2 regions of the Massilia phyllosphaerae genome follow, and region 1 is predicted to be linked to the other one. Evidence: riboswitches for the same ligand, from Rfam matches in the RefSeq annotation. Region 1 holds a riboswitch; the other holds the start of a gene.

Region 1 (4,735 bases):
CCGGTCCGGGCGGACGGCGCCGTTCTCGGCGTGGTGGTCGTCAAGATCAGCCTGGAACCGCTGCAAGCCGCGTGGATGCGCGGCGGCGATCCTGTCGTGCTCAGGGACAGCCGCGGCATCGTGTTCCTGAGCGCCGTGCCGGCATGGCTGTTCCACGGCATCCGGCCGCTTGCCGCGAACGACGCGCGCTGGATCGCTGACCACGGCCAGTACGGCAGCCGCGCACGCTTCGATGTGCTGCCATGGCGCACCGAAGCCCATGGCCGGCCGGGCATGGACTTGCCCGGCTTCGTCCTGCACACCGACGTGCACGGGCGCCGCATGGACCTGCTGGCGCTCGACACGCCCCTGCCGGAGCTAGGCTGGACGCTCACGGTCACGACCGACATGAAGGAGGTGGTGCAGGCACGCCGCGCCGCGCTCGCGCTTACCGCGCTGGCCGTCGCGCTGCTGCTGCTCGGCGTGCTGTACTGGCGCTTGCGCGACAAGCGTTTCGCCGAACAGCGCGCGGCCCGCCTCGAGCTGGAGCGGCGGGTCGAGGAGCGCACCAGCGACCTGCAAGAAGCGCACGCGTTCCGCAAGGCGATGGAAGACTCCCTGCTCGTGGGCATGCGCGCGCGCGACCCGGAAGGCAAGATCATCTACGTCAATCCGGCACTGTGCGCCATGGTAGGGTACAGCGCGGAGGAATTGCTCGGGCGCAGCCCGCCTTATCCCTACTGGCATCCGGACGACCTGGAAAAACAGGCGCGCGAAAGCGACGAGGCCTTGCAGGGACGCGCCGCGCCGCACGGCTTCGAATCGCGTGTGCGGCACAAGGACGGCCATGATGTGATCACGATGGTGTATGCCGCCCCGCTGGTCGACGCGCAGGGCGTACACCGGGGCTGGATGAGCTCCGTGGTGGACATCACCGCCCAGAAACAGGCAGAAACCCGGCAGCGGGAACAGGAGTTGCGGCTCCAGCGCAGCGCGCGCCTCGCCAGCGTCGGCGAGATGGCGTCCACGCTGGCACATGAACTCAACCAGCCGTTGATGGCCCTGTCGAACTTCGCCGTCGCCGCCCGCGCGCTCGCAGGTACCGCGGCAGGTGGGTCGGCGGACACCACGGCCGGCACGATGCTCGCGGGCGCGCTCGACGACATCGTCGGACAGAGCAGGCGCGCCAGCGAAATCGTCAAGCGGGTGCGCGCCTTCATCAATCCGCAGCGCGCCCACTACGAGCGCCTGGGGATGGACAGCGTCGTCGCCCATGCGGCGACGCTGCTCAAGCCCGAGCTGCAACGCCACGGCGTCACCTTGCGGCTGCTGATGGAAGATGGCGGCGCGCCGGTGCGCGGCGACCGGGTACTGCTCGAGCAGGTGCTGGCCAACCTGGTCCACAACGCCCTGCAGGCGATGCAGCCGACGCAGGACCAGCCGCACCCGCCGCCCACCCAGCGCAGCATCGAGCTCGCCTGCCAGCGCGCCGAACAGGGCCTGCGCATCACCGTCGCCGACCGCGGGCCCGGCATTCCTCCGGAACAGCTGGAACAGGTGTTCGCCCCGTTCTTCACCACCAAGGCCGACGGGCTGGGCCTGGGATTGAACATTTGCCGCACCATCATCGAAGCACATGGCGGCTTCATGACCGTCGAAAATCGTGCCGGCGGCGGTGCCGCCTTTTCCTTCACGCTCCCCACCGTACCATGAAAGACATGCCACTCACGCTGTACGTCGTCGACGATGACGAAGCACTCCGCCGCTCGCTGCTTCTGCTGCTGTTTTCCCAGGGGCTGGCGGTGCAGGCCTTCGATTCCGGGGAGGCCTTCCTGGATGCCGTCGACATGCGCCAGCCGGGCTGCGTGATCCTCGACCTGCGCATGAAAGGGATGAGCGGGCTGGCGGTCTTCGAACGCCTGCTCGCGGAACACAGTCCGCTGGTGACGCTGTTCCTGTCGGCGCATGGCGACATTCCGACCGCGCTGGAAGCGGTCCGGCGCGGCGCCTACGACTGGGTCGAAAAACCGGACACCCAGCATTTGCTCGACAAGCTCCCGGCCGCTATCGCCCTGGCCCGCGTCCGTGTCCAGGCGCTGCGGCTGTGGGCCGAGCTGACGCCGCGCGAGCGCGAGGTCGCGCGCTTGGTGGGGCTGGGTCAGCCGAACAAGGAAATCGCCCGCGTCCTGGTCCCGCCCTGCGGCCCGCGCTCGGTCGAAACCCACCGCGCCAACATCTTCAGCAAACTGCAGTGCGCCAACGACAATGAGCTGGGACGCTGGCTGGCGGCCCACCCATGGCTGGACTAGGCGGCTAGCGGCGTTTGCCAGCCGCCCGGAACCTGCGTACACTGCTGCCGTCACCTCGCAAGAGATGACACAACGCTAGGGGTCCTGCGTCGTCGCCAGCGACGCGCGGGTGAGACATACCCTTTGAACCTGATCTGGATAATGCCAGCGAAGGGAAGCCCGGACAGACTGCGCGCGCGCCGCCCCGCATCCGTTTTCCTTCTCTCCGCCGGATTGCCAGTCCTTATCGTGACCCGGGGAGTGAGCAACCTTGAACATCATCGTGTTGGGCGCCGGCGCGGTCGGCACCGCGTCGGCCTGGTACCTGCGCCAGGCCGGCCATGGCGTGACCGTCCTCGAACGCCAGAGCGGACCGGCGCAGGAGACCAGCTTTGCCAACGGCTGCCAGATCTCGGTGTCGCATGCCGAGCCGTGGGCGAATCCTGCCAGCCTGCTCAAGGTGCTGCGCTCGCTCGGGCGCGACGATGCGCCGCTGCTGTTCCGCCTGCGCGCCGATCCGCTGCAATGGCGCTGGTGCCTGCGCTTCATCAGCGAGTGCCGGCCGGGGCGCGTCGCCGCCAACCTGCGGCGGATCGTCGCGCTGGCCGACTACAGCCGTCGCAGTCTGCAGGCCCTGCGTGCCGACACCGGCATCGAATACGATCACCTGGAACGCGGCATCCTGCATTTCTATACCGACGAGCGGGAGTTCGACAAAGCGTGCGCCGCGGCGGCGGCGATGCGCGCACTGGGCTGCCCGCGCATGACGATCGACGCCGACGAGGTCGTGCGCATCGAGCCGGCCCTGCGCGCGGCACGCCCGCGGCTGGTGGGCGGCGACTTCACGGCCAGCGACGAATCGGGCGACGTCTACCGGTTCACGACCCGGCTTGCCGCCCGCAGCACGGCTGCCGGCGTCCATTTTGCCTACAACATAACGGCGACCCGCCTGCTGGCCGAGGCAGGAACAATCACCGGCGTCGAAGTCATCGACGGCGCCGGTCGGCACCAGGTGCTGCGTGCCGACGCTGTCGTCGTCGCGCTCGGCAGTTTCTCCCCTGCCCTGCTGGCACCGCTCGGCATCCGCCTGATGATCTATCCGGGCAAAGGCTACTCCGCGACCTACCCGATCGCCGATGCCGCCGCGGCACCGACGGTGTCGCTCACCGACGACGGCCACAAGCTGGTCATGTCGCGGCTCGGATCGCGCCTGCGCGTGGCCGGCACCTGCGAGTTGAACGGTTATTCGCGCGAACTCAACATGGTGCGCTGCGAAGCGATCACGCGCCGCGTGCGCGCCCTGTTCCCCGACGCCTGCGACTACGACCAGGTGCGTTACTGGGCCGGCCTGCGGCCGCTGACGCCGTCGAACGTGCCCTACGTCGGCAGGACGTGCCATGCCAACCTGTACCTGAATACCGGCCACGGCACGCTGGGCTGGACCATGGCCTGCGGCTCGGGCCGGGCGCTGGCCGATATCGTCAGCGGTCGCGAGCCGGAGGTCGCGTTCCCGTTTTCCTGATGCGGCGATACGGGATGATCATCGATCCGCGTAGCTGGACTTGAGGACGTCGACGAATGCGCGCAGCGCCGCCGGCATGTGTGTCCGGTTCGGGTAATAGAGGTAGAAGCCGGCGAATGGCGGGCACCAGGGTTCCAGCACGCGCACCAGTTCCCCACGCGCCAGGTAGGGCGCCACCAGGCCGTCGAGGAGATACGCCAGGCCGGCGCCGCGCAGCGCGGCATCCAGCAGCAGATTGGTGTCGTTGGCGGTGAACACGCTATCGACGGCGACCTCGCTGGCCCCCGCCGGCCCCGAGAAACGCCAGCGCTGCAGCGTCCCGCTCTCGCGCCAGCGGTAGGTCAGGCAGGCGTGTTCGCGCAGTTGCAGCGGCGCTTGCGGCGCCGGATGCCGGGCAAGATAGGCAGGGGCGCCCACCACCGCCATGCGCAGGTCGGGCGTGAGCCGGATCGCCACCATATCCTGCTGCACCAGTTCGCCGGAGCGGATGCCGGCGTCGAAGCCGCCGGCGACGACGTCGGTGATGCTGTCGTCCACCACCAGATCGACCCGCACGCCCGGGTAAGCCGCCAAAAAGTCGGCCAGGATCGGCCCGACGACCCATTGCGCGGCGATGCGCGGCAGGTTCACGCGCACGGTACCGCGCGGCGTGTCCTGGTGCGCGCCGACCTCGCGCACGGCCGCGTCCATCTCGCCCAGCACCGGTTGCAGGCGCGCGAACAGCTGTTGCCCGGCTTCGGTCGGGGCGACGCTGCGCGTGGTCCGGTTGAGCAGGCGCGCGCCGAGCCGCGTCTCCAGCGCGCGGATCGTGTGGCTCAAGGCCGACGGCGACAGCCCCAGGCGCTGCGCCGCGCGCCGGAAGCTGCGTTCGCTCGCCACCTCCATGAACGCCGCCAATTCGGCGTATTCCGTCCCTGTCATATTGATGCGCCACATTCAACAACCA
Region 2 (4,735 bases), on a different contig from region 1:
CCAGCGCCACGCGCGACCATCCCTGCCGCCGGTCCAGCGGTTGACGACCTCGTCGCCCTCGCCGTGGCCGCCGGTCACCAGCACGTGCCGGCAATCGACCGCGCCGATGGCCGCCGCTTCCGGCCCGTTCGGCACCAGCACCGTGGCCAGCGCCAGCAGCGGTGCCAGCGCCGCCAGCGCATCGCCGCGCGCCAGCGGGTCGCCGTGGCCGCTGGCCAGCACCGGGTCGAGCACCAGCGGCAGCGCCGGGTCGCGCTCGCGCAGGCGCGCGACGATGGCAGCGATGGCCTCGGCATTCGCCCGGTTGCCGGGAATGCCGACCTTGACGGCGCGGATCGGCATGCTCGCAGCCAGCAAGGCGGCCTGGCGCGTCAGCAGGCCGGCATCGACCGGCACCACCTCGTGCACCCGGTTGTTGTCCTGCACGGTGAGCGCGGTGACGATGGCCAGCGCATGCGCGCCCTGCGCCGAAATCGCCTCGATGTCGGCCTGGATGCCGGCGCCGCCCGATGGATCGAGGCCGGCGAACACCAGCACGCAGGGCCGGACTGCCTCGGCCATCACACCCGTCCCGCCATCGGCGACGAGGGCGAGGCAGCGAAGCGCCGCGCCATGCGCCCGGCCAGGTACGCTTCGCGCCCGGCTTCGACCGCCAGGCACATCGCGCGCGCCATGCGCACCGGGTCCTGCGCCAGCGCGATGGCGCTGTTCATCAGCACGCCGTCGCAGCCCAGTTCCATTGCCACCGCCGCGTCGGACGCGGTGCCGACGCCGGCGTCGACCAGCACCGGCACCCTGGCCTGGTCGATGATCAGCGACAGGTTCCACGGGTTGAGGATGCCCATGCCGGAGCCGATCAGCGAGGCCAGCGGCATCACCGCCACGCAGCCGATCTCCTCCAGCATCCTGGCCTGGATCGGGTCGTCGCTGCAGTAGACCATCACGTCGAAGCCGTCGCGCACCAGGGTCTCGGCGGCGCGCAGTGTTTCCGGCATGTTCGGGAACAGGGTCTTTTCGTCGCCCAGCACTTCGAGTTTTACGAGCTTGTGCCCGCCGAGCAGCTCGCGCGCCAGCTGCAGCGTGTAGACCGCATCCTTGGCGGTGTAGCAGCCGGCCGTGTTGGGCAGGATGGTGTAGCGCGACGGCGGGACCACGTCGAGCAGGTTCGGCGCATGCGGGTCCTGGCCGATGTTCACGCGGCGGATCGCCACGGTGATGATTTCCGCTGCGGCCGCCTCGGTTGCTTCACGCGTCTGTTCGAGGTCGCGGTATTTGCCGCTGCCGACCAGCAGGCGGGAGCGGTACTGCTTGCCGGCGATGGTCAGCGGCCGGTCTTCACGCATTGCTTCGTTCATAGTGATAAGTCTCCGTACAGGATTCAGCCGCCGCCGATGGCACGCACCACATCGACCTTGTCGTGCGCCGCCAGCGGGGTCGCGGCCCAGCGCTCGCGCTGCACCACGCTGCGGTTCACGGCCAGTGCCAGTGCTTGCCCGGCCAGCCCGAGCGAGGCGACCAGGTCGCGCAGGCTGCCGCCTTCGGGCACCGCGTGGACGGCGCCGTTCAACTCAATTTCAATTTCACTTTCCAGCATGGTCACGCCTTCTGGTACAGCTCTGCGCCGTTGCGCATGAACTCGACCGCCTTCACCTGCATGCCCTGCGCCGCGTAGTCGCGCACTTCCTGCGTGATCTTCATCGAGCAGAAATGCGGGCCGCACATCGAGCAGAAGTGGGCTACCTTGCTGGATTCCTTGGGCAGGGTCTCGTCGTGGAAGGCTTTCGCCTTGTCCGGATCGAGGCCGATGTTGAACTGGTCTTCCCAGCGGAATTCGAAGCGCGCTTTCGACAGCGCGTTGTCGCGGATCTGGGCGCCCGGATGGCCCTTGCCCAGGTCGGCCGCATGCGCCGCGATCTTGTACGTGATGATGCCGTCCTTGACATCGTCCTTGTCGGGCAGGCCGAGGTGCTCCTTGGGCGTCACGTAGCACAGCATGGCGGTGCCGTACCAGCCGATGTTGGCGGCGCCGATGCCGGAGGTGATGTGGTCGTAGCCGGGAGCGATGTCGGTGGTCAGCGGGCCCAGGGTGTAGAAGGGCGCTTCGTGGCACTGCTCCAGCTGCAGGTCCATGTTCTCCTTGATCAGGTGCAGCGGCACGTGGCCCGGACCCTCGATCATGGTCTGCACATCGTGCTTCCAGGCGATCTGCGTGAGTTCGCCGAGGGTGCGCAGTTCGGCCAGCTGGGCTTCGTCGTTGGCGTCGTAGATCGAGCCGGGGCGCAGGCCGTCGCCCAGGCTGAAGGCGACGTCGTAGGCCTTCATGATCTCGCAGATCTCTTCGAAGTGCGTGTACAGGAAGGATTCCTTGTGATGCGCCAGGCACCACTTGGCAATGATCGAGCCGCCGCGCGAGACGATGCCGGTCAGGCGGTTCGCCGTCATCGGCACGAAGGGCAGGCGCACGCCGGCGTGGATGGTGAAGTAGTCGACGCCTTGCTCGGCCTGTTCGATCAGGGTGTCGCGGTACATCTCCCAGGTCAGGTCCTCGGCCTTGCCGTTCACCTTTTCCAGCGCCTGGTACAGCGGCACGGTGCCGATCGGGACCGGGCTGTTACGCAGGATCCACTCGCGCGTCTCGTGGATATGCTTGCCGGTGGAGAGGTCCATCACGGTGTCGCCGCCCCAGCGGATGGCCCAGGTCATCTTTTCGACTTCCTCGCCGATCGACGAGGTGACCGCCGAGTTGCCGATGTTGGCGTTGATCTTCACCAGGAAGTTGCGGCCGATGATCATCGGCTCCGATTCCGGGTGATTGATGTTGTTCGGCAGGATGGCGCGGCCGCGGGCAATCTCGTCGCACACGAATGCGGCCGTGATCTCGCGCGGGATCGCCGCGCCGAACGACTGGCCCGCATGCTGGCGCCCGATCATCTGGGCCATGCGCTTGCCCGTGGGGCCGGCCGCTTCCAGGGTGGCGAGGTATTCCTGGCGCCGCAGGTTTTCGCGCACGGCGACGAATTCCATTTCGGGCGTGATGATCCCCTGGCGCGCGTAATGCATCTGGGTGACGTTGCGGCCGGGGAGGGCGCGGCGCGGCTTGCGCTGCAGGTGGAAGCGCAGCTCGGCCAGCTTGGGGTCGTTCAGGCGCGCGTTGCCGTACTCGGAGGTGGGGCCGGGCAGTTCGGCGGTGTCGCCGCGCTCGCCGATCCAGCCGGCGCGCAGCGGGGCCAGGCCGGAGCGGATGTCGATGCGCGCATCGGGGTCGGTGTAGGGGCCAGAGGTGTCGTACACCCACAGCGGCGGATTCGGTTCATGGCCGAAGGACGCCGGCGTGTCGGCCTGGCGGATTTCGCGCATCGGCACGCGGATGTCGGGACGGCTGCCCGTGACATACACCTTGCGCGAGTTCGGCAACGGGTTGATGGCAGCGGCATCGACGGTGGCGCTGGCGGAGAGGAATTTCGGATCGGCGTTCAAGTGCACTCCTTTGGTCACTGAGGATCGGCGATCCAGCGTGAGGAGTGCGGAGCAGGCTTGCCGGCCGGGAGGCGCGTGCATGCGGACTCTGTAGCTTCCCTTCGCTGGCATTATCCAGATCAGGTTCGAAGGGTATGTCTCACCCGCGCGGTTGATGGCGCAGGACCCCTAGCGTTGTTGTCGCTTCATGCGAATCGAAGGCGACGAGCGGAGTGTACGTCGGTTTTTAAAAGATGGCAATGAGTGATGTTTCGGCCCGCGACGTATGAACGTCATTCCCGCGCAGGCGGGAACCCAAGATGTATGCGTTTCGCTAGCAAACTTGGGTTCCCGCCAAGGGGGCAGCCCAGGCCGGGAACGACGTTTACAATGTGCGGGCCGATTATTATCTTCTGCGGACATCCCACGCCGCTTCGCCAATGCCCACGCTCACCCAACTCATCCTCTACCCGATCAAATCCTGCGCCGGCATGCCGGTCCCCGCCGCCACGCTGCTCGATGCCGGCCTGTCCGCCCTGGGCGTGCACGACCGCGAATGGATGGTGGTGCTGGAGGACGGCCAGTTCCTCACCCAGCGCGAACACCCGCGCATGGCGCTGATCCGGCCGCGTCCGGACGGTGACTATCTGCACGTGAGCATGCCCGGCCAGCCCGACATCAAACTGTCGCTGGCCTGGAGCGGCACCGAAACACCGCGCCGGGTTCGCGTCTGGGACGACCTGGTCGACGCCGCCGATTGCGGCGATGCCGCGGCCGGCTGGTTCAGCGCGGCGCTCGGCACGGCCTGCCGCCTGGTGCGCTTCCGCCGCGACATCCAGCGGCCGACCAGCGTCAAGTGGACCGGCGGCGTCGCCTCGCAGACCCGCTTCGCCGACGGCTATCCGCTGCTGCTGATCGGCCAGGCCTCGCTCGACGACCTGAACCTGCGGCTGCACGGCGCCGGACGGGCGCCGCTGCCGATGGACCGCTTCCGCCCCAACCTGGTGGTCGACGGCCTGGAAGCCTTCGAGGAGGATTACCTCGAGGCGCTGCACGACGCCGACCTCGCGATCCGGCCGGTGAAGCCCTGCGGGCGCTGCCCGATCCCGTCGATCGACCAGGCCACCGCCATCCCCGGCCCCGACCCGCTCGACATCCTGCAAACCTACCGCGCCAACGCGCGCCTGGAAGGCGCGGTGTGCATCGGCATGAACTGCATCGTGGTGCGCGGCGCCGGCACCGAGCTGCGCTTGGGCCAGGAGCTGGACGCGGAATTAGC

What was found. Region 1 has a riboswitch for thiamine pyrophosphate ahead of U1H99_RS09690 (D-amino acid dehydrogenase). Riboswitches for the same ligand answer to the same signal wherever they lie in the genome.
Region 2: another riboswitch for thiamine pyrophosphate. It lies ahead of thiC (phosphomethylpyrimidine synthase ThiC); the one in region 1 lies ahead of U1H99_RS09690 (D-amino acid dehydrogenase).

What each region holds. Positions count from the first base shown of each region.
Region 1 covers NZ_JAXSQX010000002.1:337,919-342,653, reverse strand. Annotated here, with positions in the region: gene U1H99_RS09700 (sensor histidine kinase) at 1-1,692, shown strand, start outside; gene U1H99_RS09695 (response regulator transcription factor) at 1,689-2,288, shown strand; TPP riboswitch at 2,356-2,461, shown strand; gene U1H99_RS09690 (D-amino acid dehydrogenase) at 2,539-3,789, shown strand; gene U1H99_RS09685 (LysR family transcriptional regulator) at 3,808-4,710, opposite strand.
Region 2 covers NZ_JAXSQX010000008.1:248,291-253,025, reverse strand. Annotated here, with positions in the region: gene thiD (bifunctional hydroxymethylpyrimidine kinase/phosphomethylpyrimidine kinase) at 1-561, opposite strand, end outside; gene U1H99_RS26255 (thiazole synthase) at 561-1,355, opposite strand; gene thiS (sulfur carrier protein ThiS) at 1,379-1,594, opposite strand; gene thiC (phosphomethylpyrimidine synthase ThiC) at 1,597-3,477, opposite strand; TPP riboswitch at 3,557-3,657, opposite strand; gene U1H99_RS26240 (MOSC domain-containing protein) at 3,897-4,735, shown strand, end outside.